2 regions of the Rubrivivax sp. JA1026 genome follow, and region 2 is predicted to be linked to the other one. Evidence: riboswitches for the same ligand, from Rfam matches in the RefSeq annotation. Region 2 holds a riboswitch; the other holds the start of a gene.
The links. Region 2 has a riboswitch for S-adenosylhomocysteine ahead of ahcY (adenosylhomocysteinase). Riboswitches for the same ligand answer to the same signal wherever they lie in the genome.
Positions count from the first base shown of each region.

Region 1: it holds a riboswitch for S-adenosylhomocysteine, as region 2 does, so the genes downstream of both, metH (methionine synthase) here and ahcY (adenosylhomocysteinase) in region 2, are expected to answer to the same signal.

Region 1 covers NZ_JAALCQ010000002.1:281,461-296,406, forward strand. The annotation lists gene G5B56_RS04990 (YifB family Mg chelatase-like AAA ATPase) at 1-1,365, shown strand, start outside; gene metH (methionine synthase) at 1,399-4,122, opposite strand; S-adenosyl-L-homocysteine riboswitch at 4,140-4,230, opposite strand; gene G5B56_RS05000 (glucokinase) at 4,243-6,153, opposite strand; gene glk (glucokinase) at 6,539-7,558, shown strand; gene G5B56_RS05010 (carbohydrate porin) at 7,733-9,007, shown strand; gene G5B56_RS05015 (pullulanase-associated domain-containing protein) at 9,113-9,589, opposite strand; gene G5B56_RS05020 (alpha-amylase family glycosyl hydrolase) at 9,643-11,331, opposite strand; gene malG (maltose ABC transporter permease MalG) at 11,355-12,245, opposite strand; gene malF (maltose ABC transporter permease MalF) at 12,249-13,802, opposite strand; gene malE (maltose/maltodextrin ABC transporter substrate-binding protein MalE) at 13,926-14,946, opposite strand, start outside.
Region 2 covers NZ_JAALCQ010000002.1:587,898-602,843, forward strand. The annotation lists gene G5B56_RS06340 (5-formyltetrahydrofolate cyclo-ligase) at 1-416, shown strand, start outside; gene G5B56_RS06345 (S8 family serine peptidase) at 490-3,159, shown strand; gene G5B56_RS06350 (OmpW family protein) at 3,203-3,805, opposite strand; gene metF (methylenetetrahydrofolate reductase [NAD(P)H]) at 3,946-4,788, opposite strand; gene ahcY (adenosylhomocysteinase) at 4,919-6,355, opposite strand; S-adenosyl-L-homocysteine riboswitch at 6,441-6,521, opposite strand; gene ppk2 (polyphosphate kinase 2) at 6,582-7,745, opposite strand; gene G5B56_RS06370 (HAD-IIB family hydrolase) at 7,776-8,600, shown strand; gene G5B56_RS06375 (hypothetical protein) at 8,601-9,098, opposite strand; gene purT (formate-dependent phosphoribosylglycinamide formyltransferase) at 9,237-10,442, shown strand; gene metK (methionine adenosyltransferase) at 10,583-11,764, opposite strand; gene G5B56_RS06390 (lysophospholipid acyltransferase family protein) at 11,978-12,832, shown strand; gene G5B56_RS06395 (lysophospholipid acyltransferase family protein) at 12,829-13,719, shown strand; gene dapF (diaminopimelate epimerase) at 13,727-14,572, shown strand; gene G5B56_RS06405 (DUF484 family protein) at 14,569-14,946, shown strand, end outside.

The sequences.
Region 1 (14,946 bases), 310 kb from region 2:
AGCGGTTTTTCGTTCCCGCACAACCGCCGCATCACCGTCAACCTGGCGCCGGCCGACCTGCCCAAGGAGTCCGGACGCTTCGACCTGCCGATCGCGCTGGGCATCCTGGCCGCCGACGGCCAGCTCGACGCGCCGCGGCTGGCGGCCTGCGAGTTCGCCGGCGAGCTGTCGCTGGCCGGCGAGCTGCGCCCGGTGCGCGGCGCGCTGGCCCTGGCGCTGGCCGCCCGGCGCGACGGCGGCGGCCGCACGCTGGTGCTGCCGGCGGCCAGCGCCGGCAGCGCGGCGCGTGTCGCCGGGCTCGACGTGCGCGGCGCGGCGACGCTGCTCGAGGTCGTGCAGGCGCTGCTGCCCGGCGAGGCCGCCGAGCCGTTGCCGCCGGCGCTGCCGCCGCCGGCCGAGCCCGGCGAGGCGCCGCCCGACCTGCGCGACGTGCGTGGCCAGGCCGCGGCCAAGCGCGCGCTGGAGATCGCCGCGGCCGGCCAGCACTCGCTGCTGCTCGTCGGCCCGCCGGGAGCCGGCAAGTCGATGCTGGCCGCGCGCCTGCCGGGCTTGCTGCCGCCGATGGACGACGACGAGGCGCTGGTCGCCGCCGCGCTGCAGGGGCTGGCGCCGCAGGCGCTCGACGGCGCGGGTTTCGGCCGCCGCCCGGTGCGCTCGCCGCACCACAGCGCCAGCGCGGTGGCCCTGGTCGGCGGCGGCTCGCCGCCGCGGCCCGGCGAGATATCGCTGGCCCACGGCGGCGTGCTGTTCCTCGACGAGACGCCCGAGTTCCCGCGTGCGGCACTGGAGGCGCTGCGCGAGCCGCTGGAGACCGGGCGCATCACGATCTCGCGCGCGGCGCGCCAGGCGCAGTTTCCGGCGCGTTTCCAGCTCGTCGCGGCGCTGAACCCCTGCCCCTGCGGCTGGCTCGGCGCTTTCGCCGCCACCGGCCGCGCCTGCCGCTGCAGTGCCGACGCGGTGGCGCGTTACCAGGGCCGGCTGTCGGGGCCGCTGCTGGACCGCATCGACCTGCAGATCGAGGTGCCCGCGGTGCGGCCTGCCGAGCTGATGGCCGCGCCCGACGGCGAGGCCACGGCGGTGGTCGCCGCCCGTGTGGCCGCGGCGCGCCAGCGTCAGTTGGACCGCCAGGGCGAGCCCAACGGCCTGCTCGACGCCGCGCGCACCGACGCCTGCTGCGCCGCCGAGCCGGCCGCACGGCGCTTCCTGCAGGCCGCGGCCGAGAAGCTGGGCTGGTCGGGCCGGCGGCTGCACCGCACGCTGCGCGTCGCGCGCACGATCGCCGACCTGGACGGCGCCGCGTCGATCGGCGTCACCGCGACGGCCGAGGCGCTGCAGCTGCAGCGCGGGCTCGGCCGCGTGGCTTGAGCGGATGCCGCGGCCTGCGCGGCCGCGGCGACCTCAGCGCCGCTGCGTCGCCAGCCGGCGTTCGGCGTCCTCCGGGCTGATGCCTTCGCGCGCGGCGAAGTCGGCCACCTGGTCGTCGCCGACCGGGCCGACGTTGAAGTAGCCCGCTTCCGGGTGCGCGAGATAGAAGCCGCTGACGCTGGCTGCCGGCGTCATCGCCAGGTTCTCGGTCAGGCCCATGCCGATCTCCGAGGCCTTCAGCAGCTCGAACATCGCACGCTTCGGGCCGTGGTCAGGGCAGGCCGGGTAGCCCGGCGCCGGGCGGATGCCGCGGTAGCGTTCGCCGATCAGCTCGTCGACGGCCAGCGCCTCGTCGGGCGCGTAGCCCCAGAGCTCGGTGCGCACCCGCTGGTGCAGGCGTTCGGCGAAGGCTTCGGCCAGGCGGTCGGCCAGGGCCTTGACCATGATCGCCGAGTAGTCGTCGTGGGCCTCGGCAAAACGCTGGGCGCGCTCCTCGCAGCCGATGCCGGCGGTGACGGCGAACATCCCGATCCAGTCGGGCTTGACGCCTCGCGGCGCGACGAAGTCGGCGAGGCTGCGGTTGGGCCGCGGCACGCCGTCGATCACCGGGCGTTCGCCCTGCTGACGCAGCGGCGTCCAGCGCATCGCGACCTGGCTGCGGCTGTCGTCGGTGTAGACCTCGATCGTGTCCTCGTCGACCGTGTTGGCCGGCAGCAGCGTGACGACGCCGTTGGCCTGCAGCCAGCGGCCTTCGATGAGGCGCTCCAGCATGCGCTGGCCGTCGGCGAAGACGCGCCGTGCGGCCTCGCCGACGATCTCGTCGTCGAGGATCGCCGGGTAGGGGCCGGCCAGGTCCCAGGTCTGGAAGAACGGGCCCCAGTCGATGACGCGCGCCAGGTCGGCCAGGTCGTAGTGGCGGAACAGGCGCCGGCCCGGCGCACGCGGCGCCGGCGGCTCGTAGGCCGCCCAGTCGGGGCGGGCGCGGTTGGCGCGCGCGGCGGCCAGCGTCACCAGCGGCGTCGCCTTCTTGCTGGCGTGCAGCCGGCGCACGTGCTCGTAGTCGGCGCGCACCTCGGCGACGTAGGCCGTCTGGCGCTCCTCGGACAGCAGGTCCGAGCAGACGCCGACGCTGCGCGACGCGTCGGGCACGTAGATCACCGGGCCGTCGTAGTGCGGCGCGATCTTCACCGCGGTGTGCACGCGGCTGCAGGTGGCGCCGCCGATCAGCAGCGGCGTGCCGCGCTCGCGGAACCAGGCGTCGCGCTGCATCTCGGCGGCGACGTGCTGCATCTCTTCCAGGCTGGGCGTGATCAGCCCCGACAGGCCGACGATGTCGGCGCCTTCGACACGCGCCTTCTCGAGGATGTCCTGGCACGGGACCATCACGCCCATGTTGACGACCTCGAAGTTGTTGCACTGCAGGACGACGGTGACGATGTTCTTGCCGATGTCGTGCACGTCGCCCTTGACGGTGGCGATGACGACCTTGCCCTTGGGTTTGACGTCGCCGCCGGCGTCCTGCAGCGCCTGCTTCTCGGCCTCGATGTAAGGCAGCAGGTGGGCCACCGCCTGCTTCATCACGCGCGCGCTCTTGACGACCTGCGGCAGGAACATCTTGCCCTGGCCGAAGAGGTCGCCGACGGTGTTCATGCCGGCCATCAGCGGGCCTTCGATGACATGCAGCGGCCGCCCGCCGCGGGCCTCGATGGCGCGCCAGGCTTCCTCGGTGTCGGTGCTGATGAACTCGGTGATGCCGTGCACCAGCGCGTGCGCCAGGCGCTCCTCGACCGTGCCGGCGCGCCAGGCCAGGCGCGCCGAGTCGTCTCGGGCCGCGCCCTTGGCGCGCTCGGCGATCTCGATCAGGCGCTCGGCGGCGTCGGGCCGGCGGTTCAGCACCACGTCCTCGACACGTTCGCGCAGCTCGGCGTCCAGGTCGTCGTAGACGCCGACCATGCCGGCGTTGACGATGCCCATGTCCAGGCCGGCCTTGATCGCGTGGTACAGGAAGACGGTGTGGATCGCCTCGCGCACCGGGTCGTTGCCGCGGAAGCTGAACGAGACGTTGCTGATGCCGCCCGAGACCTTGGCGCCGGGCAGGTTCTGCTTGATCCAGCGTGTCGCCTCGATGAAGTCGACGGCGTAGTTGGCGTGCTCCTCGATGCCGGTGGCGATCGCGAAGACGTTGGGGTCGAAGACGATGTCCTCGGGCGGGAAGCCGACCTCGTCGACGAGGATGCGGTAGGCGCGCGCGCAAATCTCGGTCTTGCGCTGGTAGGTGTCGGCCTGGCCCTGCTCGTCGAAGGCCATGACGACGGCGGCGGCGCCGTAGCGGCGCACCAGCTTCGCCTGGCGCTTGAACTCGGCCTCGCCTTCCTTCAGCGAGATCGAGTTGACGATGCCCTTGCCCTGCAGGCACTTGAGCCCGGTCTCGATGACGCTCCACTTGGAGCTGTCGACCATCACCGGCACACGCGCGATCTCGGGCTCGGTGGCCAGCAGCTTCAGGAAGCGGTCCATCGCCGCGGCCGAGTCGAGCATCGCCTCGTCCATGTTGACGTCGATGACCTGGGCGCCGTTCTCGACCTGCTGGCGTGCGACCGACAGCGCGTCCTCGAAGCGGCCTTCGAGGATCATGCGGGCGAAGGCGCGCGAGCCGGTGACGTTGGTGCGTTCGCCGATGTTGACGAACAGCGTCCCGTCGCCGATCGAGACGGGTTCGAGGCCCGACAGGCGCATCGCGGGCAGGGCAGCGGTCATCGTGTCACTCCGGAGGAATGGGACGAGCGCCGTTGCCTGGGGCCGCGGCGGGCGCCGCGGCTCGCCCCGAGCCTGGTGGCCGACGCCATCGCAACGCTCCTCGGGGCGGAGCCCGCGATTTTATCGGCTGTGCGCGGTCAGATGGGCCAGCGGGCCGGCGGTGCTGATGCCGGGGCCGGCGCGGCGCGCGCCCGGCGGCGGCGCCTCCAGCGGCGCCTCGTCGAAGCCGGCGATCTCCTCGCGCGGCAGCTCGGCGACACGCTCGGCGCCGCGGCGCATCGCCACGCCGACGGCCAGGATGTCGATGACGAGCAGGTGCAGGATGCGGCTGATCATCGGCACGTGCGTCGACGGGTCCTCGAGGTGGTCGACGATGATCGCGACGTCGGCCTTCTTCGCCAGCGGCGACTGGCTGGCGGTGATCGCCAGCACCGGCGTGCCGCGTTCGTGGGCCTTGTCGGCCACCGCCAGCAGGTCCTCGACCTGGCCGCTGCTGCTGATGATGACGGCGACGTCGGTCGGCCGCATCACGTTGGCTGTCAGCACCTGCAGGCGGTGTTCGGTGACGGCCATCGACGGCACGCCGAAGCGCAGGAACTTCAGCTGTGCGTCGTCGGCGACGACGCCGTAGTGGCCGACGGCGAAGAACTCGACACGCTCGGCCGCGGTCAGCAGGTCGATCGCGCGGTCGATGGCGTCGCGGTTGAGCTGGTCGCGCACCTGCAGGATCGCCGACGCGGTGTTGCCCAGCACCTTGACGCCGAGTTCCAGCATCGTGTCCTCGCCGGTCACCTGGGTGTGCGTGACCGGGATCGTGCCGGTCAGGCTGGAGGCCAGGCGCAGCTTGAAGTCGGACAGGCCCTCGCAGCCCAGCGAGCGGCAGAAGCGGATCACGGTCGGCTGGCTGACCGACGCGGCGCGTGCGATCTCGGCGATCGGGTCCGACAGCGTCGGCCGCGGGTGCGCGAGCACGTGGTCGGCGACGCGGCGCTCGGCCGGCGACAGCTTGTTGCGCACGCGCCGGATCAGGCCGAGCACGGCGGTGTCCTGCTGCGCGTCCATGCGCCGCAGCTGCTCGGCGAGGATCGCCGAGGCGCCGGCGAAGGTCGCGTTGTCGGCGGTGACGACGAAGGTCGGGATCGTGCGCACGTAGTCGCTGAAACGGCCCTTGTCCTCGAAGCGGGCACGGAACGGCGAGCGTTCGAAGTACTCGCCCAGCCGCGGCACGATGGCGCCGCCGATGTAGATGCCGCCGAAGGCGCCCAGCGTCACCGCCAGGTTGCCGGCGGCGGTGCCGAGGATCGAGCAGAAGGCTTCCACCGCCTGCAGGCACAGCGCGTCGCCGCCGTCGATCGCGCGGCGTGTGATCTCGGTGGCCGCCAGCGGCTCGCCGCCGCGGCCTTCGGAGACGGCGCGGTAGATCAGCTCCAGCCCCGGGCCCGACAGCAGGCGCTCGAAGGACACGTGCTCGTGCTGGCGCGCGGCGTAGCGCAGGATCGCGATCTCGCGTTCGTCGCGCGGCGCGAAGCTGGCGTGGCCGCCTTCGGTGCCCAGCGCGATGTAGCCGTCGGCCGTCGGGATCAGGCCCGAGACGCCCAGCCCGGTGCCGGCGCCGATGACGCCGATGACGCTGCGCTCGCGCGCCTCGCCGGGGCCGACCTGGCGGCGCTGGGCGTTGGACAACCGCGGCAGCGCCATCGCCAGCGCGGTGAAGTCGTTGATGACGACCAGCGTCTGCAGCCCCAGCCGCTCGCGCATCTGCTCGATCGAGAACTGCCAGTGGTAGTTCGTCATGCGCACCAGGTCGCCCTCGACCGGGTTGGCGATGGCGACGGCGGCGTGTTCGATGCTCTCGGCCAGCGCGGCCGGCAGCGAGCCCAGATAGGCGCGCACCGCGGAATGGAAGTCCGGGTGCGCCGCGCAGGGAATCGAGGCGACGTGGCCGAAGACCGCGGGGGCGGCCTCGACGGCGAAGCGGGCGTAGTTGCCGCCGATGTCGGCGATCAGGCGGGGGTGTTCGAAAGGCGTCATGGCCGTTGGCGAGCTCCGGGCCGTCTGACGGTGCGGCCGGGGTAACGATGTAGCCGGACTACCGATCCCGTCAGATCCGCGTCCAAGGGTGCCTGCACCAGAAGGTGGCCAGGACAGCCCTGCTTCAAGGAAGCCCAAGCAGGCCGCGTGCCCGGCGAGCCTGGGGTCAGGGGGAAGCCCTCAGTTGCCCTCATGCAACATTGGCTTGTCGCGCACTTGTAGTTTTGCTACCTTTTCTCCGCTTTGCAAGCATCTTGCCGTGCATCGCAGCGGCGCCGATCCGGCGCGCCTGGTTCGAGTCGAGGAGGGCTTGCGTGAACCATCACCCGATCGTCGCCGTGTGCGCCGGCCGGCCCTCGTCGAGCGCGGCGGGGGAGGGATTGTCGTGAACCTCGACGCCGCGGCCGGGCAGACGTGGCTGGTGGCCGACATCGGCGGCACCAACGCCCGTTTTGCGCTCGTCGACGGCCCCGGGGGCGCGCCGCGCGACATCCACCGCGTGCGCTGTGCCGACCATCCCGGCCCGGTCGAGGCCGCGGGCGCCTACCTGGCCGAGCGGCAGGCCGCGGCCGGGGCTGCCTGGCGCCCGCCGTCGTGGGCCGCGTTCGCGGTCGCCACGCCGGTCGGGCAGGACCGCATCGAGCTGACCAACAGCGCCTGGTCGTTCTCGCGCGCCGCGAGTGAGGCCGCGCTCGGGCTGGACGGCCTGCTGATGCTCAACGACTTCGAGGCGCTCGCGCTGTCGCTGCCCGGGCTGGCGCCGCGGCAGCTGCGCGCCCACGGCGCGCTGCCCAGCGCGCGCGGAACGCTGGCCGTGCTGGGGCCCGGCACCGGCCTGGGTGTCGGCGGCCTGCTCGAGACCGCGCACGGCTGGCGCGCGATCGCCGGCGAAGGCGGGCACGCGACGCTGGCGGCGGCCGACGACTTCGAGGCCGAGGTCCTGCGCACCGTGCGCGGCGAGTTCGCCCACGTCTCGGCCGAGCGGCTGCTGTCGGGCATCGGCCTGCCGACGCTGTACCGCGCCGTCGCCCGGGTGCGCGGCGAGACGGCCGCCGAGCTGACGGCCGAGGACATCGGCACGCGCGGCGCCAGCGGCCAGGACACGTTGTGCGCCGCCACGCTGGACACCTTCTGCGCGATGCTGGGCGGCTTTGCCGGCAACGTCGCGCTGACCTTCGGGGCGCGCGGCGGCGTCTTCATCGGCGGCGGCATCGTGCCGCACTTCGCCGACTTCTTCTTCGCGTCGCGTTTTCGCGAGCGTTTCGAGTCCAAGGGGCGTTTCCGCGCCTATCTCGAGGCGATCCCGACGGCGCTGATCGTCGAGCCGTACGCGGCGCTGTATGGCGCCGCCGCGGCCATCGAGGCGCGGCGCCGCCGCGCCGGCTCAACCGGCCACGCCGCATGAACGCGCCGTGGCATCCAGGCGCCCGTCGGGCCGGGGGACCGCGAGACCCCGCGCGCGACGGCACAGCCGCGACCGCCTGGACGACGGTCGCGATTCGGGTCGGGGCTTGCACGACGGGCGCCCGCCGAATTCCCTTCCTGTCCCCATCACCAATAGACCACGAATGAGGAGTTCATGATGTCTCGCCTTCACACCCGACTTCTTCCGCTCGCCGCCGCTGCCGCGCTGTGCAGCGGCAGCGCGTTCGCGCTGGACTTCAACGGCTACCTCCGCTCGGGCGGCGGCAGCAACTCCGAGGACGGCGGCCAGGTCTGCTTCGCGCTGCCGGGCACGCCGGGGCTGACCGGCACCAAGTACCGCCTCGGCAACGAATGCGACACCTACGCCGAGCTCGGCTTCACGCAGGAGCTCTTCGAGTCCAAGAAGGACGGCGTGAAGTTCATCTACCACGGCATGCTGTCGTACTCGATCAACAACAACGACAACAGCGACAGCTACGCGAGCCTGGTCGACGATGGTGACATCGCGGCGCGCCAGAACTACATCGAGGTGAAGAACCTGCCGATGATGAACGGTGCGGCGGTCTGGGTGGGCAAGCGCTACTACCAGCGCCAGGACATCCACATCAACGACTTCTACTACTGGGATACCTCGGGCACCGGCTTCGGTGTCGAGGGCTACAAGATCGGCGACAGCGGCCTGAACCTCAGCTATGCGCTGTTCCGCAACACGATGGGCCAGGACACGGCGGCCACGCGGCACGACTTCCGCGTCGGCGGCATCGGCCTGGGCGCCTACGGCGACCTGACGCTGGGCCTGCAGTACAACACCGCCGACACCAGCGTCGACGCCAACGACAACAACGGCTGGGGCTTCACGGTCCAGCACTTCAAGGGCGGCGTGCTCGGCGGCTTCAACAAGGCGGCGCTGCAGTACTCGAAGGGCACCGTCGCGCAGTTCGACTACGGCTACCCGGCGACCGACGAGGTGGCCAACTCCGACGGTGCCAAGAAGTGGCGCTTCGTCGAAATCCTGAACTGGCAGACGACGCCGAAGTTCGGCGGCATGGCGACCTTCATCTACCAGAAGTCCGACACGCCGAAGAACGACTGGATCGGCTTCAACGGCACCTGGATGTCCGCCGGCGTGCGTCCGGTCTACGCGATCAACGACTACTTCCGCATCGTCGCCGAACTCGGCCACGACCGGATCAAGCCGAACGACGACGCCAGCTACCAGAAGACGATCAACCTGACGAAGTTCACCATCGCGCCGACGCTGGCGGTGGGCCCGAGCTTCTGGGCGCGTCCTGAGCTGCGCCTGTTCTACACCTACGCCAAGTGGAACGAGGCGGCGCGCGACATCTACGCCGGCGCGATCGCCGGTGGCAAGTTCGGCACGGCCACGCACGGCAGCACGATCGGCTTCCAGGTCGAGGCCTGGTGGTGACGAGCTGAGCGACGGCCGCCTCGGGCGGCCGTCCGGCCAGCAAAAAGGCGCTCCGACGGAGCGCCTTTTTTCATGGGGCCGTGTCGCCGGCCCCCGCGGGCCGCGTCACTTGCGTGCCTTCAGCGCCTCTTCCAGCGTCAGGTAGGCCGTGCAGTCGCCCTGGTTGATGAAGATCTGGCGGCCCTGCGGCAGGAACCAGGCCGAGTCCTTCACGCAGTCCTTGCTGTCACCGCGGTGGATGATGTAGTTGATCTTGCCGTTGCGGAACTCGTTGGCCGGCACCTGCCAGTACACGCCGAAGCCGTCCTTGCCGGTGGGCTGCATCGGGTTGCCCCAGGTGATGCCCATGATCGGCGCGTCGGACTTGGTCTTGGCGCCGACGACCTGGCCGTCCTGCACCTTCTCGAACGATTCCCAGAAGTGCACGCCCCAGCCGGCGTAGTTGCCGTCCGGGCGGTAGTAGTGCAGCGAGACCGAGTCGGCCGGCACCTCGGCGGCCTTGACGGCGTCCTGCGCGGCGGCCGGGCCGGACGAGAGCAGGGCGGCGGTTCCGAGTGCGGCGATCCAGGCGAGTCGTTTCATCTTTGCTCCTTCGGTGGGGTTCGAACGGGCCGCCCACCCGCGGCCTCCTTGGTTCACTTCAGCGCTTCGAGCAGCACCACGCCGCGCGGGTCGGCGTCGAGCGTGACCTTGCCGGCCGCCACCGTCGCGCGGCCGCCGCCGTAGGCGTCCTGCACGCGCGTGCCGTCGGCGAAGACCTCGGCGACGTCGATCGTCACCGTGCCGCGGGCGCCGATGGCCGCGACGATGCGGTCCTCGGGCAGCACGCGGGCGAAGGTGTAGGGCTGGGCCGCGATCTGGCGGTGCTGGCCGCGTGCGATGGCGACGTGGCGGGCGCGGAACTGGCCCAGCTTGCGCCAGTGCGCCAGCGCCGCCGTGTCCAGGCTGGCCCAGTTCATGTCCGAGCGGGTGGACTGCTGCGGGTCGCCGTAGGCCGCGGGGCCGTCGGGGCGCGCGCTCTCGTCGCCGTAGTAGATCTGCACGCCGCCGGGTGCCAGCATCAGCGCCGTGGCGCCGTCGAGGATCGCCTTGCGGTCGAAGAGCTGGGTGTCGTGCGAGGAGAGGTAGGACAGCACGTTGTGCGTCGCCGGCGCGGCCAGCGTGCGGGCGTACTCGGCGTAGACCGGCTCGAGTTCGGCTCCCTTGGCCTCGGCGCGGCGCTGGAAGTCGAAGTTGATCATGTTGTCGAAGCCGATGTCGTAGTGCCGCGTGCGCGCGATGCCCTGGCCCCAGTGTTCGCCGGTCATCCAGAACGGCGCGTCGTCGATCGCGGCCTTCGGGTTGGCGGCCTTCCACTCGGCCAGCGCCTTCGTCGACGCGTCCTTCAGCGCCGTCCACGAGGCGTATTCGACGTGCTTGACGGTGTCGGCGCGGAAGCCGTCGATGCCGTAGTCGCGCACCCAGCGCGAGAGCCAGTTGACGAGGTAGCCGCGCACCGTCGTGTCGGGCAACTCCACCGCCTCGGTGTCGGCCTTCTTCTTCAGGAACGGCGGCAGGCCGACCGGCTTGTCCGACTCGGTCTTGAAGTCGGGCAGGTAGGCGAGCTGCTTCGTCAGGTCGTCGCTGCCGCCTTCGGTGTAGCCGCGCAGCCCGGAGCGGATCCAGTCCGGCCCCCACCACTGCAGCCAGGCCGGGTCGTTGTAGTCGATCCACGAGTGGTAGTCGCGCAGCGTCGCGGCCTCGTAGCCCTTCCAGAGCATGCCGCGCTTCCTGTCGGTCTCGGGCTCGGTGACGTACTCGGACAGGCTCTGGATGTCGCCGTAGCCCGGGTGGTTCATCACGACGTCGAACAGGATGCGGATGCCCTGGCCGTGCGCGGTGGCCACCAGCTCGCGCAGCTCGGCCGGCGTGCCCATGTTCGCGTCGAGCTTCGTGAAGTCGAGCGCGAAGTAGCCGTGGTAGCCGTAGTGCTTGAACTCCTTGCTGCCGCCGACCACCCAGCCGTGGATCTGCTCGTAGGGCGCGGTGATCCAGATCGCGTTGACGCCCAGCTCGCGGAACCAGCCTTCGCGCAGCTTCTGCGTGATGCCGGCGAGGTCGCCGCCGTGGAAGCTGCCGATGTCGTCCTGCGGCCGGGCTTCGCGCGTGCGGCCGTAGCTGCCGTCGTTGGCCGGGTTGCCGTTGGCGAAGCGGTCGGTGACGACGAAGTAGACGATCGGGTTGTCGGCGAAGCGCCCGGGGCGCGCGGCGGGCTCGTCGGCGGCCCAGACGGACGAGACGGCAAGGGCGGCCGCGAGCGCGGCGAAGGTGCGGCGGAACATCATGCGGCGCAGTCCGGTGAGGTGCGTCAGCCCTTCACGCCACCCGCCGTGAGGCCGGAGACGATCCACTTCTGGGCGAACAGGAAGACGAGCGTGATCGGCAGGCCCGACAGCACCGCCGCGGCGGCGAAGTCGCCCCACAGGTAGCGTTGCTCGTAGAGGAAGTACTTGGAGCCGACGGCCAGCGTCAGGTTGTGCTCCTGGCGCAGCAGGATCGACGCCACCGGGTACTCGATGACCGCGCCGATGAAGGCGAGCACGAAGACCACCATCAGGATCGGCACCGCCATCGGCAGCAGCACGTAGCGGAAGGCCTGCCAGTGCGTCGCGCCGTCGACCTTGGCGCATTCCTCGATCTCGACGGGGATGGTGTCGAAGTAGCCGCGGATGGTCCAGATGTGCATCGCCACGCCGCCGAGGTAGGCGACGATCAGCCCGGCGTGGGTCTCGATGCCCAGCCAGGGCACGTAGCTGCCGATGGCCTCGAAGATCGCGTAGATGGCCACCAGCGCCAGCACCGCCGGGAACATCTGCAGCAGCAGCATCGAGTTCAGGATCTGCGTCTTGAAGCGGAACTTCAGCCGCGCGAAGGCGTAGGCCGCGGTCGTCGAGATCGCGACGATCAGGAAGGCCGAGATGCCGGCGATCTTCACCGAGTTCCACAGCCAGCGCAGCACCGGGAAGGGCGGCTGCACGAGGCTGCCGTCGGCGGCCTGGTACGGGATGCCGAGCGCCAGCTTCCAGTGCTCGAAGCTGATCGTCTCGGGGATCAGCGAGCCGGTGGCGAAGTTGCCCGGGCGCAGCGAGATCGAGACGATGGCCAGCAGCGGGAACACCGTCACCGCGATCAGCGTGATCAGGAACAGGTGCGCGCCGATCAGGCGCCAGCGTTGCGACTTGCCGGTGACGATGGCCATGCGCTACTTCCGTTCGTCGTTGACCTTGGCCAGCTTCAGGTTGGCCATCGACAGCATCGCCACGAGGAAGAAGATGATCGTCGAGATCGCCGCGGCGAGCCCGAAGTTCTGCCCCGAGTCCTGGAACGCGATGCGGTAGGTGTAGGACACCAGGATGTCGGTCGTGCCGGCCGGCACCTTGGTGTTGAGGAAGTCGGGCCGCCCGTTGGTGAGCAGCGCGATCAGCACGAAGTTGTTGAAGTTGAACGCGAACGACGCGATCAGGAGCGGCGTCAGCGGCTTGACGATCAAGGGCGCCGTGATCTTCCAGAAGTTGGTCAGCGGCTTGGCGCCGGAGATCGCCGAGGCCTCGTACAGGTCCGACGGGATCGCCTTGATGAGCCCGGTACAGAGCACCATGATGTACGGGTAGCCCAGCCAGGTGTTGACCAGCAGGATCATCACCTTGGCCAGGAACGGGTCGGCGAACCACGACGGCTTGATGCCGAACAGCGCGTTCAGGATCAGGTTGATCTCGCCGAAGTTCTGGTTGAACAGGCCCTTGAAGACCAGGATCGAGATGAAGCCCGGCACCGCGTAGGGCAGGAACAGCAGCGTGCGGTAGACGGTGCGGAAACGCAGCGCCTCCCAGTTCAGCAGCACCGCCAGCGTCGTGCCGACGGCCAGCGTCAGCAGCACCGTCAGCCCGGCGAAGACGACGGTCCAGACGAAGATGCGGATGAACGGGCCGCGGAAGTCCGGGTCCTCGACCATGCGCAGGTAGTTGCCCAGGCCGATGCCGACCTTGAAGCCCGGCTGCAGGCGCTCGCCGGCCTCGTTCTCGTAGAAGCCGGTGTCGTGGTTGGCGCGGAAGAGCTCGCCGGTGGCGGTCTGCCGCAGCACGCCGTCGGCTTCACGCGTGAAGGTCGGCACCAGCGGCGCGAACTCGCGCACGCCGGCATAGGACAGCGCGCTGCCGTCGGGCAGCACGAGCTTCAGCGCTGCCAGCGCCTGGCGGTTCTTCAGCACCGCGCCCAGCGGCAGCGGTTCGCCGGGCGTGTAGCCCGACGCGGCCAGCGGCTCGAGCCTGAGCTCCTGCGCGCCGCCCAGCGTCAGCGCCGGCGTGACGACGCTGCGCGCCGCGCGGGTCTCGGGTTCCTCGTCGTCGTCGGCCTGGCCCGGCGCCAGCACGAGCCGCAAACGCTCGCCGTCGGGATGCAGCGTGAAGCCCCAGCCGTGGCCTTCGCCGGGTGTCGTCTGCTCCAGCAGGTAGGCGCTGGCGCGCTCGTAGCTCAGCAGGTTGGACGAGGAGTAGTTCGTGAACCCGATCTGCACCGTGTACAGCAGCGGGAAGGCGACGAACACCAGCATCCCGGCCAGGCCGGGGAACAGGTAGCGGTAGGCGAAGGCGACGTTGGACAGGTAGACGAAGAAGCCCAGCCCGAACAGCCCGAGCAGCGCCACCGCCCACAGCGGCTGGCCGCTGGCGTAGATGCGGAACACCAGCCACAGGCAGGCCAGCGCCGTGACCGTCGTGAACGGCCACTTCAGCAGTCGGCCCCAGTCGGTTCGTCCCATCGTCGTCCCGTGGCGCCTCCCTCGCGGGCGCCGTCGCTCGAACCGGGGCGGCGCCAGGCCGCCCCGTGCGTGTGCCACCGGGCGGGGCCGCGCGGGCGCCCGCCGGTGGCCGGCCGTGCCGGCTTACTTGCCGAGCATGCGCGCGGCGGCCGCGTCGAGCGCTTCCTTCGGGGGCTGGCGGCCGTTGGTGATGTTCTCCAGCGCCGAGGCCATCGACGACCAGAAGCGGCCCATCTCGGGGATGTTGGGCATCGGCTCGCCGCGGCGGGCGTTCTCCATCGTCGCCTTGATGTTGGGGTCGTTGGAGAGCTCCTTGAAGAACGCCTTGTTCGCCGGCGTGCCCAGCGGCACGTCGGCGTTGATCGTCTTCAGCGAGTCGACCTTCAGCAGCGTGTTCTCGATGAACTCCTTGGCCACGTCCTTGCTCTTGCTGGGCGCGGAGATCATGCAGCCGAGCACGCCGACGAACGGGCGCGAGGGCTTGCCGGCGACGTCGGGGATCGGCGCGACGCCGAAGTCGATCTTGCTCTTGCGCAGGTTGTCCCAGGCCCAGGGGCCGGTGATCATCATCGCCACGTCGCCCTTGTTGAACGCGGCTTCCATCTCGGCGTAGCCCGAACCCTTGGGCATGTTGCCGTTCTTGATCATCGAGGCCAGCAGCTCGGCACCCTTGACGGCACCGGCCGAGTTGACGCCGACCTTGGCCGGGTCGTAGTCGCCCTTGGCGTCACGGCCGAAGACGCTGCCGCCGCCGGCGGCCAGGATCGGCCAGGTGAAGTAGGTGTTGTTGTAGTCCCAGAGGATGGCGTGCTTGCCCTTGGCCGACAGCTCCTTGTCGAGCTTGATCACGTCGTCGAAGCTCTTCGGCGGCGTCTTCACCAGCGCCTTGTTGTAGACCAGGCCGATGGCCTCGACCGAGATCGGGTAGCCCCAGGTCTTGCCCTGGTAGCCGAACGCCTTCCAGGCGGTGTCCTCGATCTCGTCGCGCACCTTCTTCGACGGGTTGACCGGCACGATCAGGCCCGACTTGGCCCACTCGCCCATGCGGTCGTGCGGCCAGCAGAAGACGTCCGGGCCCTTGCCGGCGGCGGCGGCCTGCTGGAACTTGCCCGGGGCGTCTTCCGGGTGCTCGACGGTGACCGGC
Region 2 (14,946 bases):
AGGGCGAGTTCGACGCGCTGCCGGCGCTGTACCGCTGGAGCGAGGCCGAGCCCGACCGCCGCATCGGCCTGCCGGTGATGGACCGCGAGACCAAGCAGCTGCGTTTCCATGTCTGGTATCCGGGCTGCCCGATGGAAGAGGACGCCTACGGCATCCCCAAGCCCAAGGACACCGAGCAGTTCGAGCCCGGCCTGCTGCTCGTGCCCTGCGTCGGTTTCGGCCCGGGCGGCGTGCGCCTGGGCTACGGCGGCGGTTTCTACGACCGCACGCTGGCGACGCTGCAGCCGCGGCCGCTGACCGTCGGCGTCGCCTATGCCCACGGCTTCGTGCCCTGGCTCGAGGCCGAGCCGCACGACGTGCCGCTGGACGTCGTCCTCACCGAGGACGGCGTGCACTGGCAGCATCCCGACATCTGAGCGCCGTGCGGCCGCCCGCCGCGCCGGGTGGCCCGTCCTCGAAGACGTCTTCCGGGCGTCGCAGGAGTCCACGATGAGCCAACTGGGTCGCCACCGTGCGCTGCACCCGCTGTCTGCCGCCCTGGCGACTGTCGTGCTGGCGGTCCTGTCCGCCTGCGGCGGTGGTGGCGGCGGCGGCGGGAACGCGGTGGAGGGCACGCTGTCGGTGTCGTCCAACCTCGTCGTCGACGGCGACACCAACGACCCGAACCAGCGCCGCGTCGCCAACGACGACGCCGACAGCGCGCAGCCGATCGCCGCCACCAGCCAGGTGATGGGCACCGTCAACCTGGCCGGCGCCGGGCCCGCCGGCGCCAGCCGCGCCGGCGGCGATCCGGGCGACTTCTTCCGCGTGACGCTGGCCGCCGGGCAGACGCTGCAGCTGGACTTCACCGCCGACTCCGCCACCAACGACCTCGACCTGTACGTCTTCCGCCGCAACGGCGACTCGTACCTGCTGGTCGGCGTGTCCAACGGCGTGTCGCTGTCCGAGTGCGTGCGCATCAGCGCGGCCGGCGAGTACGTCGCGCTCGTCGACGCCTACGCCGGCGGTTCGCTCTACAACCTGCGCATCGCGGCGGCGGGGGCTTCCGGCGCGTGCTTCAACTCGACGGTCACCGGCGGTGCCGGGCCGCTCGTGCCGGGGCAGCTCGTCGTCGGCCTGGACGCCGGCAGCGCGCGCGTGCACGCCGCCGGTGCGCTGTCCCGGACCCACGGGCTGGCGCTGCTGGAAGGCGGCGTGGCGCCCGGGCGGGTCGGCCTGATGGCCCTGGCCGCCGACGAGAAGACGCGCCGCCGCGGCCTGCTCGCGCTGGGCGGCGCCGACGAGGCGGCCTGGCGTGAGGCGCGCCGCCCGGCCTGGATGGACCGCCTGTCCGCCGACTCGCGGCTGCAGGTCGAGACGCTGCAGTACGCCAAGCGCCTGGCGGCGAGCGGGGCCTTCGATCACGTCACAGTCAACCGCCCGCTGCGCGCCACGGCGCTGGTCGGCCGTTTCCCGCCGGACGACCCGCGCTATTCGCTGCAGCGCTGGCACTACGAGCAGATCGCGCTGCCGTCGGCGATGGACACGCTGGTCGCCATCGAGCCGCAGCCGACGCAGCGGCCGATCGTCGCGGTGCTGGACACCGGCATCGTCGCCGAGCATCCCGACTTCGCCGGCCAGATCACCACCGGCTACGACTTCATCCAGGACCCGGCCTCGGCGGGTGACGGCGGCGGCCTCGACGCCGACCCGGACGACCTGCGCAGCGCCGCGTCGCAGCCGTCGTTCCACGGCACCCACGTTGCCGGCACCGTGGCCGCGGCCAGCTTCAACGGCGACGGTGTCGCCGGGGTTGCGCCGATGGCGCTGGTGATGCCGCTGCGTGTGCTCGGCCGGGGTGGCGAGGGCACGTTCTACGACGTCCTGCAGGGCCTGCGCTACGCGGCGCGGCTGGCCAACGACTCGGGCCGGTTGCCCGAGCGGCGCGCCGACGTCGCCAATCTCAGCCTGGGCGGCGCCGGCATCGCCTGCGACGCCGCCACCGTCGCGCTGCTCGGCCAGGTGCGGGCCCAGGGCACGCTGGTCGTCGCGGCGGCCGGCAACGACTCGGCGCGCGACGCCGGGCGGGTGGCGGCGGTGAACTACCCCGCCAACTGCGCTGGCGTGCTCGCGGTCACGGCCACCGACGCGCAGCGCGGCCTGGCCTACTACGCCAACGGCGGGGCCGAGGTGGCGCTGGCCGCGCCCGGCGGCGACATGCGCGTCGCGACCACCGGCAGCGGCCTGCCCGACGGCGTCTACGGCACGCTGGCCGGCTTCGATGCCGGCGGCGTGCGCGTGCCGACCTACGGCGCCTTCCAGGGCACCTCGATGGCGACGCCGCACGTCGCCGGCGTGCTGGCGCTGATGCGCTGGGTCCACCCGGCGCTGACGGTCGACGAGGTGGACGCGCTGCTGCAGTCCGGGCAGCTGAGCGATGACCAGGGGGCGGCCGGCCGCGACACCGCCTACGGCTGGGGCATCGTCAACGCGGCCAAGGCGGTGCGGGCCGCGCTGGCGCTGAAGAACGGCGGTGCCGTGCCCGGGGCGCAGGGCGTCCTGGAGACCCAGCCGTCGGCGCTGGACTTCGGCACCACCACCACCGGCCTGGACTTCGTCGTGCGTGCCACGGCCGCCACCGACGAGACCGTCACCGGCGTCGCGGCCGACAGCGTCGCGGTGACGGTCGCCGCCGTCGCGGTGGACGCGGCCGGCCTGGGCCGCTACCGCGTCACGGTGGACCGCAACGCCCTGGCCGCAGGCGTCTACACGCCGACGGTCACGGTGCAGACCAGCCGCCGCACGCTGAGCGTCACGCTGGCCGTGCAGAAGCTGGCCGCCACGACAGGCGTCGACATCGGCCCGATCTACGTGCTGGTATACGACACCGCGACCCGGGAGGTGGTGCGGCGAGGCCTGGTGCGCGCCAGCGGCGGCGTCTATCGCTACCGCGTCGACGGCGTGCGCTCGTCTTCGGTGGCGATCGTCGCCGGCAGCGACTACGACAACGACGGCAGCCTCTGCACCAGCGGCGAGGCCTGCGGCGCCTACCCGGTGCTGGGCGCGACCCTGACCCCGGTGGACCTGACCGGCGACCGCGGCGGGCTGGACTTCCTGCTGTCGGCGCTGGGGGCCGCAAACGCGGAGGCCGCCTCGCGGGCGGCCTCCTGGAAACGCTAGGACGTTGGACACGCGGCCCGGCATGGCCGGGCTCGCGGGGGCATCAGAAGCGCTTGCCGATGCCGATGCCGACGAGCAGCGGGTCGACCTTGAAGGTGCCGTGGTCGGTGCCGCCGATCGAGACGTCGGTGCGGATCTGGACCTTCTTCACGTCGACGTTGAACAGCCAGCCGTCGCCCAGCGGAACGTCGACGCCGACGTTCAGCGCCGCGCCGAAGCTGTTCTTGTCGATCTTCGCGCCGGGAACGTCGAGGTCGACGCTCGAGAAGCGGGTGTAGTTGATGCCGGCGCCGACGTACGGGCGGAAGCCGTTCAGGCCGGTGAAGTGGTACTGCAGCGTCAGCGTCGGCGGCAGGTGCTTCAGCGTGCCGATCTTGGCGCTGCCGGCCTTCACGTCGTGCTTCTGCGGGTAGGTCAGGATCAGCTCGGTGGCCAGGTTCGGCGTCCAGAAGTAGGTGATGTCCACTTCCGGGAACGTCTTCGAGTTGGCGTTGAGGTCCAGGTCCGTGCCCTTGTTGGCCGGATCCAGGTACAGCGCGCGGCCGCGGACGATCCAGGAGCCGGAGTCGTCGGCCTGGGCCTGGGCCAGCGGGGCGGCCAGACCGGCCGACAGGGCGACGAGGGCGAGCGCGGTGCGCTTGAACATGGAGAAACTCCTCAGCTTTTGATCTGGCCACATGGCCTGGATCAATTTGGCGCGCCTGCGCAAACGTCAACTTTGAGCTGGCGCAAAGCCCTAGGGGCAAACACCAGTTCCGCCGGCTCTTGTGTTGCTCTTGACCGACGTCAGGCGTCTTGAGCCAAGCCGAGTCTGCGGCAGATCTCCAGCGAAAGCGAGGACTGGTTCAGCGTATAGAAATGCAGCGCCGGAGCACCGCCGGCGATGAGCCGTTCGCACAGCCGCGTGACGACCTCGATGCCGAAGGCGCGCACCGACGCGGTGTCGTCCATGAAGCCTTCCATCTTCAGCGCCACCCAGCGCGGGATCTCGATGCCGTCGCGCGCGGCGAACTGGGCGATGCGCGCGTAGTTGTGGATCGGCATGATCCCCGGGACGATGGGCACACGCACGCCCAGCTTGTGCACCTCGTCGACGAAGTGGAAGTAGGCGTCGGGGTTGAAGAAGAACTGCGTGATCGCCGAGTTGGCGCCGGCGCCGACCTTGTTCGCGAAGTGCTCGAGGTCGCGGCGCGCGTAACGCTGCTGCGGGTGGTATTCGGGGTAGGCGGCGACCTCGATGAACCAGTCGTCGCCCTGGGTGCGGCGGATGAACTCGACGAGCTCGCTGGCATAGCGGAACTCGCCCGCGGTCGCGGTGCCGCTGGGCAGGTCGCCGCGCAGCGCGACGATGCGGCGGATGCCCTGCTCGCGGTAGGTGGCCAGGATCTCGGCGATGTTGGCTTCGGTGCTGCCGACGCAGGACAGGTGCGGCGCGGCCTCGTGGCCCATCGCGGCGATGGCCTTGACGGTGTCCAGCGTGCGCTCGCGCGTCGTGCCGCCGGCGCCGTAGGTGACGCTGAAGAACTCGGGGTTCACCGCCGCCAGATCCTGGACGACGGTGCGCAGCTTGTCCGCGCCGACCGGCGTGTTCGGCGGGAAGAACTCGAAGCTGACGGGCGTGGTGCTCATGGGCGAACTCGCGGGCGGGCATGAGAGAAGCGGGCCGTGTCCGCCTCTTGGCGGAACAGCGGCCCATCAAGCAAGCGCCGCGACCCGGCTCTGCCGGGCCGCGGGGGAGCGCCGAAGGCGCTGCGGGGGCTCAGTACCGGTACGTATCCGGCTTGTAGGGCCCTTGCTTGGGCACGCCGATGTAGGCCGCCTGCTCTTCGGTCAGCTCGGTCAGCTCGGCGTTGAGCGTCTTCAGCTGCAGGCGCGCGACCTTCTCGTCGAGGTGCTTGGGCAGCACGTAGACCTTGCCGACCTCGTAGTAGTCGCTGTGCGTGAACAGCTCGATCTGGGCGATCGTCTGGTTCGCGAACGACGAGCTCATCACGTAGCTCGGGTGGCCGGTGGCGCAGCCCAGGTTCACCAGGCGGCCCTTGGCCAGCATGATGATGCGCTTGCCGTCCGGGAAGATGACGTGGTCGACCTGCGGCTTGATCTCCTCCCACTGGCACTTGGCTTCGAGCGACGCGACGTCGATCTCGTTGTCGAAGTGGCCGATGTTGCAGACGATCGCGTTGTGCTTCATCTTCGCCATGTGGTCGAAGGTGATGACGCTCTTGTTGCCGGTGGCGGTGACGAAGATGTCGGCCTTGTCGGCGGCCCAGTCCATCGTCACGACGCGGTAGCCTTCCATCGCCGCCTGCAGCGCGTTGATCGGGTCGATCTCGGTCACCCAGACCTGGGCCGACAGCGCGCGCAGCGCCTGCGCGCTGCCCTTGCCGACGTCACCGTAGCCGGCGACGACGGCGATCTTGCCGGCGACCATCACGTCGGTGGCGCGCTTGATGCCGTCGACCAGCGACTCGCGGCAGCCGTAGAGGTTGTCGAACTTGCTCTTCGTGACCGAGTCGTTGACGTTGATCGCGCGGAACAGCAGCGTGCCCTTGGCCGACATCTCGTTCAGGCGGTGCACGCCGGTCGTCGTCTCTTCGGTCACGCCGATGATCTCGGCGCTCTTGCGGCTGTACCAGGTCGGGTCGACGGCGAGCTTGGCCTTGATCGCGGCGAACAGGCAGGTCTCTTCCTCGCTCGTCGGCTTGTCCAGCACCGACAGGTCCTTCTCGGCGCGCTTGCCCAGGTGCATCAGCAGCGTCGCGTCGCCGCCGTCGTCGAGGATCATGTTCGGGCCTTCGCCCGGCGTGCCGGCGGGGCCGAACTCGAAGATGCGGTGGGTGTAGTCCCAGTAGTCGGTCAGGTTCTCGCCCTTGTAGGCGAAGACCGGCGTGCCGCGCTCGACCAGCGCCGCGGCGGCGTGGTCCTGGGTCGAGAAGATGTTGCACGAGGCCCAGCGCACCTGCGCGCCCAGCGCCTGCAGCGTCTCGACGAGCACCGCGGTCTGGATGGTCATGTGCAGGCTGCCGGTGATGCGCGCGCCCTTGAGCGGCTGGCTCTCGGCGTACTCGCTGCGGATGGCCATCAGCGCGGGCATCTCGCACTCGGCGATGTTGAGTTCCTTGCGGCCCCAGGCGGCGAGCGACAGGTCGGCGATCGCGTAATCGGGGTGGTGCTGTGCTTTCAGGACGGCGTTCATCACGGGGCTCCAGTTCGGTTGGAACCCGCGCGGCAGGCGTCAGGGGAGGTTCAAGCGCATCGCCCACCACCCACGACGTCAGTCGAGCGGGTGAGCGCAGTTGCAATGGGGGTGAGATTTCCGAGCCTGGCCTCAAGCGGGTGAGGTTGCAACGCTCCTCGGAAACGGTGCGCGATTGTAGCCACGGGCCGGCCGCGCGCGAAACGGCGCCGGCCCGCGGCCGGGGTCAGGCGTCGGCGGCCGGCGTGAATTCGTCCGCGCGGAAGCTGGCGATCGCCGCGCGCCCGACGAGCAGCGTGTCGACCGTGCCCAGCGTGTGCAGGTCCTTGTTCGAGTACGGCAGGCGGTGCAGCAGGTAGCGCATCGCGTTCAGGCGCGCGCGCTTCTTGCAATCCGACTTGATGACGATCCACGGCGCGTCCGAGGTGTCGGTGTGCAGGAACATCGACTCCTTGGCGCGGGTGTAGTCGTCCCACTTGTCCAGCGAGGCGACGTCGATCGGCGACAGCTTCCACTGCTTGAGCGGGTGGGCGCGGCGCTCCTTGAAGCGGCGGCGCTGCTCGTCGCGGCTGACCGAGAACCAGAACTTGAACAGGTGCACGCCGCTGCGCACGAGATGGCGCTCGAACTCCGGCGCCTGGCGCATGAACTCGTCGTACTCGTTGTCCGAGCAGAAGCCCATCACGCGTTCGACGCCGGCGCGGTTGTACCAGCTGCGGTCGAAGAGCACGATCTCGCCGCGTGTCGGCAGGTGCTGGATGTAGCGCTGGAAGTACCACTGGCCGCGTTCGACGTCGCTGGGCTTCTCCAGCGCGACGACGCGCGCGCCGCGCGGGTTCAGGTGCTCCATGAAACGTTTGATCGTGCCGCCCTTGCCGGCGGCGTCGCGGCCCTCGAAGAGGATCACGACACGCTGGCCGGTCTCCTTGACCCAGGCCTGCAGCTTCAGCAGCTCGACCTGCAGCCGGTACTTCTGGCGCTCGTAGCTGCGCCGCGACATCAGGTTCTTGTACGGGTAGCCGCCGTCGCGCCAGCCGGGGCGCAGCTCGAGGTCGGGGTCGACGCCCTCGGGGACGACGGTCTCGCGTGCGAACAGCAGCCGGCGCAGCGCCTTGGCCTCGTCGGGCGAGGCGCCGGCGATCAGCGCCTGCATCTGGCGCAGCCACTCGCCATCGGGGCCGGCATCGCCGTTGGCGTGCGCGGCCAGCACGTCCTTCAGTGCCATCGCGGTCGCGGTCTGGTGGCGCTCGGCGGCACGCTGCACGACGCTGGCCTCGATGGCCGGCGCCGACAGCGTCGGCGCGGTGTCGCCGCTGGCGACGGCACGCGGGCGACGGGGGCGTCGCGCAGGCTTGGGGGGCGGGGGGCTTGCGGCAGAATCCTGGGCCATGAGACGCGCTCGCGACGTTTCGACCTGCCCATGATCGACCGTCCAGCCGAGCTGTCAATTATCTTGAGTCAAGCCGTCGACCTCGTCCCCGCCGCACTTCACGGCAGCCTCGGCGTCTTCACCGACATTGACGACACGCTGACCGCCGAGGGCAGGATCGATCCGCCGGCCGCCGCCGCGCTGGCCGAACTGCGGGCCGCCGGCGTGCCGGTGATCGCGATCACCGGGCGGCCGCTGGGCTGGTGCCTGCCGCTGCTGGGCGCCTGGCCGCTGGACGCGATGGTCGCCGAAAACGGCGGCGCGGCGCTGATCCCCGACGGCGACGGTGCACGCGTCGAGTTCGCCCAGCCCGCGGCCGAACGCGTGCACAACGCCGAGCGCCTGCGCGCCGCCGCGGCGCGCGTGCTGCACGAGGTGCCGGGCGCGACGCTGGCGCGCGACAGCGACGGCCGCGTCACCGACATCGCCGTCGACCATTCCGAGTTCGCCCGGCTGGACGAGGCGCAGATCGAGACCGTCGTGCGCCTGATGCGCGACGAAGGCCTCACCGCCACCGTCAGCTCGATCCACGTCAACGGCTGGATCGGCACGCACACCAAGCTGAGCGCGGCGCACTGGATGCTGCGCCGGCTGTACGGCCGCGAGCTGGCCGGCGAGATCGACCGCTGGGTCTACGTCGGCGACTCGACCAACGACCAGCTGATGTTCGGGGCCTTCGAGCGTTCGGTCGGCGTCGCCAACCTGCGGCGTTTCGCCGCCCAGCTGCACACCTGGCCGCGCTGGATCACGCGCGGCGAGCGCGGCGCCGGCTTCGCCGAGGTCGCGCAGGCGGTGATCGCCGGCTTCGGGCGCTGATCAGGCCAGCGCCAGCGGGCCCAGGCGGCGGTACGGCGCCTCGATCAGCTCGCGGTGGTGCCAGCCGCGCGCCGAGCGGATCGGGTACTCGGCGGCGTACTGGCCGTCCTCGGACGCCAGCTCGACGTAGAGCACCGGGCGGCGCTTGATCTTGCGTTCGCAGACGTAGACGAACAGCGCCTCCGGCCGCGGCTCGGCCAGCAGCTCGGCCAGCGTCGCGCGGCGCAGGCCGTTGTCGGCCAGGCGTTCCGGGTCCGACGCGGTGCCGGCCACCGGCGCGATCCAGGTCGAGCCCAGCAGCTCGCCGGGGATGCAGGGGTCCATCTCGATGCCGTACAGCTGGCCCTCGATGGTCATGCCGCGGCGCACGTTGGCCTGCAGCGGGCGGAACAGCTCGCGGAAGACGATGTTGATGTCCGCCGACTCCATGAAGCGGTGCTGGCGGTCGCCACGGTGCTCGTGCAGCGGGGCGCCGAAGAGGTCGTCGAGGTGGGCCATGCCTGACTTTCGGCTGTCCGGCGAAGTCGTTGAGCGGGAAAAGCCGGGCAAAGGTCGCGTTGTGTCGCGCGACAAGCGGCCCGCGGCATGCCTGCGGCGACAATCCGGGCCCTCCGTCCGACTTCCGCCCCATCCGTCATGAGCACCGTCATCGGCACGCCGCTGTCCCCGTCCGCCACCCGTGTCCTGCTGCTGGGCAGCGGCGAACTCGGCAAGGAGGTGCTGATCGCGCTGCAGCGCCTGGGCGTCGAGACGATCGCCGTCGACCGCTACGAGAACGCGCCCGGCCAGCAGGTCGCGCACCACGCGCGCACGATCACGATGAGCGACCCCGAGCAGCTGCGTGCGCTGCTCGAGGCCGAGAAGCCGCAGCTCGTCGTGCCCGAGATCGAGGCCATCGCGACGCCGGTGCTCGAGCAGCTGGAGGCCGAAGGCCGCATCCGCTGCATCCCGACGGCGCGCGCCGCGCGGCTGACGATGGACCGCGAAGGCATTCGCCGCCTGGCCGCCGAGACGCTGGGCCTGCCGACCAGCCCCTACCGCTTCTGCGATTCGCTGGAAGAACTGCAGGCCGCGATCGACGGCGGCATCGGCTACCCCTGTGTCGTCAAGCCGGTGATGAGCTCCAGCGGCAAGGGCCAGAGCAAGATCGACGGCCCCGACGGCGTGAAGAAGGCCTGGGATTACGCGATGGCCGGCGGCCGTGTTGCCGGCGGCCGCATCATCGTCGAGGGCTTCATCGACTTCGACTACGAGATCACCCAGCTCACCGTGCGCGCGCTGGGCGCCGACGGCCAGCCGCAGACGCATTTCTGCGACCCGATCGGCCACGTGCAGGTCAGCGGCGACTACGTCGAGAGCTGGCAGCCGCACCCGATGAGCCCGGCGGCGCTGGCCGCCTCGCGCGACATCGCCAAGAAGATCACCGACGACCTGGGCGGCTTGGGCCTTTTCGGCGTCGAGCTCTTCGTCAAGGGCGACCAGGTCTGGTTCAGCGAGGTCAGCCCGCGGCCGCATGACACCGGCATGGTGACGATGGCCACGCAGTGGCAGAACGAGTTCGAGCTGCACGCGCGCGCCATCCTCGGCCTGCCGGTCGACGCCTCGCTGAAGAGCCCGGGCGCCAGCGCCGTGGTCTACGGCGGCGTCGACGCCGCCGGCATCGTCTTCGACGGCGTCGCCGACGCGCTGGCCGTGCCGGGCAGCGAGCTGCGCCTGTTCGGCAAGCCCGAGAGCTTCAGCAAGCGCCGCATGGGCGTGGCGCTGGTGCACGCCGACGACGTCGACACGGCGCGCGAACGCGCCAAGCTCGCAGCGTCGAAGGTCCGGCCGCGGGTGGCCTGAGTCGGGAAGACCGGGGTCAGAACGCCGGGGTCAGGTCTTGTGAGACCTGACCCCTCCTGCCGCGAGGTCTCGTGGAGGTCTGGGGTCAGGTCTCGTGAGACCTGACCCCTCTTACCTGACCTCTCTTGCCGCGGCGGGGCTTACAGCCCGGCGGCTGCGCGAAGCGCCGCAGCCTTATCCGTGCGCTCCCACGTGAATTCCGGCTCTTCACGGCCGAAGTGGCCGTAGGCGGCGGTCTTCTCGTAGATCGGGCGCAGCAGGTCGAGCATTTGGATGATGCCCTTGGGGCGCAGGTCGAAGTGGGTCTCGACCAGCTTGGCGATCTCGGCGTCGGAGATGACGCCGGTGCCTTCGGTGTAGACCGTGATGTTCATCGGCTTGGCGACGCCGATCGCGTAAGCGACCTGCACCTGGCACTGGCGCGCCAGGCCGGCGGCGACGACGTTCTTGGCGACGTAGCGCGCGGCGTAGGCGGCCGAGCGGTCGACCTTGGACGGGTCCTTGCCCGAGAACGCGCCACCGCCGTGCGGGCAGGCGCCGCCGTAGGTGTCGACGATGATCTTGCGGCCGGTCAGGCCGCAGTCGCCTTGCGGGCCGCCGATGACGAAGCGGCCGGTCGGGTTGACCAGGTAGCGCGTGTCCTGCAGCCATTCCTTGGGCAGCACCGGCTTGATGATCTCCTCGATGACGGCCTCGTAGAAGCTGGCCTTCAGCTTGGTGGCGGTCTCGCTCTGGTCGGGGTGGTGCTGGGTCGACAGCACGACGGTGTCGATCGAGTGCGGCTTGCCGTCGACGTAGCGCATCGTCACCTGGCTCTTGGCGTCGGGGCGCAGGAAGGGCAGCTTGCCGTTCTTGCGCAGCTCGGCCTGGCGCTCGACGAGGCGGTGCGCGTAGTAGATCGGCGCCGGCATCAGCTCGGGCGTCTCGTCGCAGGCGTAGCCGAACATCAGGCCCTGGTCGCCGGCGCCGGTGTTCAGGTGGTCGTCGGACGCGTGGTCCACGCCCTGGGCGATGTCGTTGCTCTGCTTGTCGTAGGCGACGAGCACCGCACAGCCCTTGTAGTCGATGCCGTAGTCGGTGTTGTCGTAGCCGATGCGCTTGATCGTGTCGCGCGCGACCTGGATGTAGTCGACGTGCGCGTTGGTCGTGATCTCGCCGGCCAGCACCACGAGGCCGGTGTTGGTCAGCGTCTCGGCGGCCACGCGGCTGCGCGGGTCCTGCTTGAAGATCGCATCGAGGATCGCGTCCGAGATCTGGTCGGCCACCTTGTCGGGATGGCCTTCGGAGACGGATTCGGAGGTGAAGAGGAAATCGTTCGCCACTGCTGAAAAGCTCCTGTCTGTCTGTCTATCGAACCCTGACTTCGCGATCGTCGGGGTCAGATGCATCTGGAGCCGCGGCGAACGCTTTAGCGGATTTGTTGAGCCAACACCACCCGAAGCGGCGTCTCGCCCGGCGGGGCCTCGGTATCCTTCGGCTCCCGCGTCGCCCCGCAAGTTGTCCTGTTAACTCGGCGACGGCCGGATCATACAAGCATGTTTTTCCTGGTTCGCTGGCTGTCTCGCCGTTCCTTGCGTTTTCTCCACGTCCTGGGCGCTTTCCTTGGCTGGCTGGTCTACTGGGCTTCGCCGTCCTACCGCCGCCGCCTGGACGCCAATGCTGCGCTGGCCGGGCTGACCGCGGCCGAGCGCCGCGAGGCGGTGGCCGATGCCGGCCGCCTGGTGATGGAGGTGCCGCGCCTGTGGCTGCGCCCGCGCGAGCAGCCGATCGCCGACCCGGTGCTCTGGGAAGGCGCCGAGCTGATGGAGTCGCTGCTGGGCCGCGGCAAGGGCCTGGTGCTGCTGACGCCGCACATGGGCAGCTTCGAGATCGCCGCCCAGGCCTACGCCGAACGTTTCGGCGCGCGCCAGCCGCTGACCGTGCTCTACCGCCCGGCGCGCAAGCAGCTGCTGCGCGAGCTGGAGGAGACCGCACGCGCGCGCCCGGCGCTGGCCACCGCACCGGCCACGCTGGCCGGCGTGCGCCAGATGCTGCGGGCGCTGAAGAAGGGCGAGACCGTGGGCCTGCTGCCCGACCAGGTGCCGCCCGAAGGCCAGGGGGTCTGGGCGCCGTTCTTCGGCCAGCCCGCCTACACGATGACGCTGGCCGCGCGCCTGGTGCAGCAGACCGGCGCCGCGGTGGCCATCCTCTGGGCCGAACGCCTGCCGCGTGGTGCCGGTTACGTGGTGCGCCTGATGCCGATGCCGGTGCCGCTGCCCGAGGACGGCGGCGACGAAGCGGGTGCGATCGCCGTCAACCGCTCGATGGAAGCCGTCATCCGCCTCAAGCCCACGCAGTACCTGTGGGGCTACCACCGCTACAAGGCGCCGCGCAGCGGCGCGTCCTCATGACTCTGCTGTCCCGCGCCGTGCTGGCGCTCGTCTGGCTGCTGCATTGGCTGCCGCTGGGGGTGCAGGCCGCGCTCGGCCGCGGCCTCGGCGCCCTGTTCTTCCGCCTCGCCGGCTCGCGCCGGCGCATCGCGCTGCGCAACCTGGAGCTGTGTTTTCCCGACAAGCCCGCCGCCGAGCGCGAGCGCATCGCGCGCGAGCACTTCGGCTGGCTCGGCCGCAGCCTCATCGAACGCGGCCTGCTCTGGTACGCCAGCCCCGAGCGCCTGAAGCGCCTGATCCACGTCGAAGGCCAGGTCCACCTGGCCGACGAGAGCGAGCGCCCGGTGATGTGGCTGGTGCCGCACTTCCTGGCGCTGGACGTCGCCGGCGCCGCCACGCAGCTGTTCCAGCAGCGCTGGGTGGCCTCGATCTACCAGCGCCAGAGCAATGCGGTGATGGACGCGGCGATGCGCGCCGGGCGGCTGCGCTTCGGGCGCGGCGAGGTGTTCTCGCGCCAGGAGAGCGCGCTGCCGCTGGTGCGTGCCGTCAAACGCGGCGCGGCCTTCTTCAACCTGCCCGACATGGACTTCGGCCGCCGCGAGGCGGTGTTCGTGCCGTTCTTCGGCGTGCCGGCGGCGACGCTGACGGCGCCGTCGAAGATGGCGCGCGGGCTGAAGATGACGGTGCAGCCGGTGGTCGCCGAGTTCCTGCCCGGCGGTGCCGGCTACCGCGTGCGTTTCCTGCCCCCGTTCACCGACTGGCCCAGCGACGACGCCGAGGCCGACGCCCGGCGCATGAACGAGTGGATCGAGAGCGAGGTCGTGCGCAACCCGTCGCAGTACCTCTGGGTGCACAAGCGGTTCAAGACCCGCCCCGAGGGCGAGCCCGGGCTGTACACGAAGCGATAATCCGCCGATGCGACTGCGCTTCACCAAGATGCACGGCGCCGGCAACGACTTCGTCGTGCTCGACGCCACCGGCGCGCCGCTGGCGCTGTCGCGCGAGCAGATCCGCCGGCTGGGTGACCGGCGCTTGGGCGTCGGCGCCGACCAGATCCTCGTCATCGAGCGCAGCACGACGCCCGGCGTCGACTTCCGCTACCGCATCTTCAACAACACCGGCGACGAGGTCGAGCAGTGCGGCAACGGCTCGCGCTGCTTCGTGCGCTACGTCGTCGACCACGGCCTGACCGACAAGAAGACGATCCGCGTCGAGACCGTCAACAACCTGCTCGAGCTGTCGCTGGCCGCCGACGGCCGCGTGCGTGTCGACATGAACCGCCCCGTCTTCGACCTGGCGCGTGTGCCCTTCGACGCCAGCGGGCTGACGCCGCGCCTCGTCAACGGCTTCGAGCTCTGGCCGCTGGCCGACGCCGGTGTCGAGGTCGCCGTGCTGTCGATGGGCAACCCGCACGCGGTGATGCGTGTAGCCGACGTCGACGCCGCGCCGGTGGCCGCCGTCGGCCCGCGGGTCGAAAGCCATGCGCGCTTCCCGCGCCGTGTCAACGCCGGCTTCCTGCAGGTCTTGTCGCGCGGCGAGGTGAAGCTGCGTGTCTACGAGCGCGATGCCGGCGAGACGCTGGCCTGCGGCACCGGCGCCTGCGCCGCGGTCGTCGCCGGCATCCGCCTGGGCTGGCTGGACCGCCGTGTCGAGGTGCACGCGCGCGGCGGCGACCTGCTGATCGAGTGGCCCGACGACAGCGCCTCGGTGCTGATGACCGGCCCTGCCGTGACCGTCTTCGAAGGAGAAATCGAGCTGTGAACCTCCAGGGCATCACCGAGAACGACATCGCCGAGTACCTGGCCAACACGCCCGGCTTCTTCGAGCGCCACGCCGAGCTGCTGTCCAGCGTGCAGCTCACCAGCCCGCACGGCCAGCGCGCCGTCTCGCTGCAGGAGCGGCAGATGGAAATGCTGCGCGACCGCATCAAGGGCCTGGAGATGCGCATCGTCGAGATGATCCGGCACAGCCAGGAGAACGTCGGCATCGCCGAACGCCTGCACCGCTGGACACGCGCGCTGCTCGTCACCGCCGACGCCGCCGCGCTGCCCGCGGTGCTGGTCGACGAGCTGCAGCACCAGTTCATGATCCCGCAGGCCGCGCTGCGGCTTTGGAACGTCGCCCCGGCGCACGAA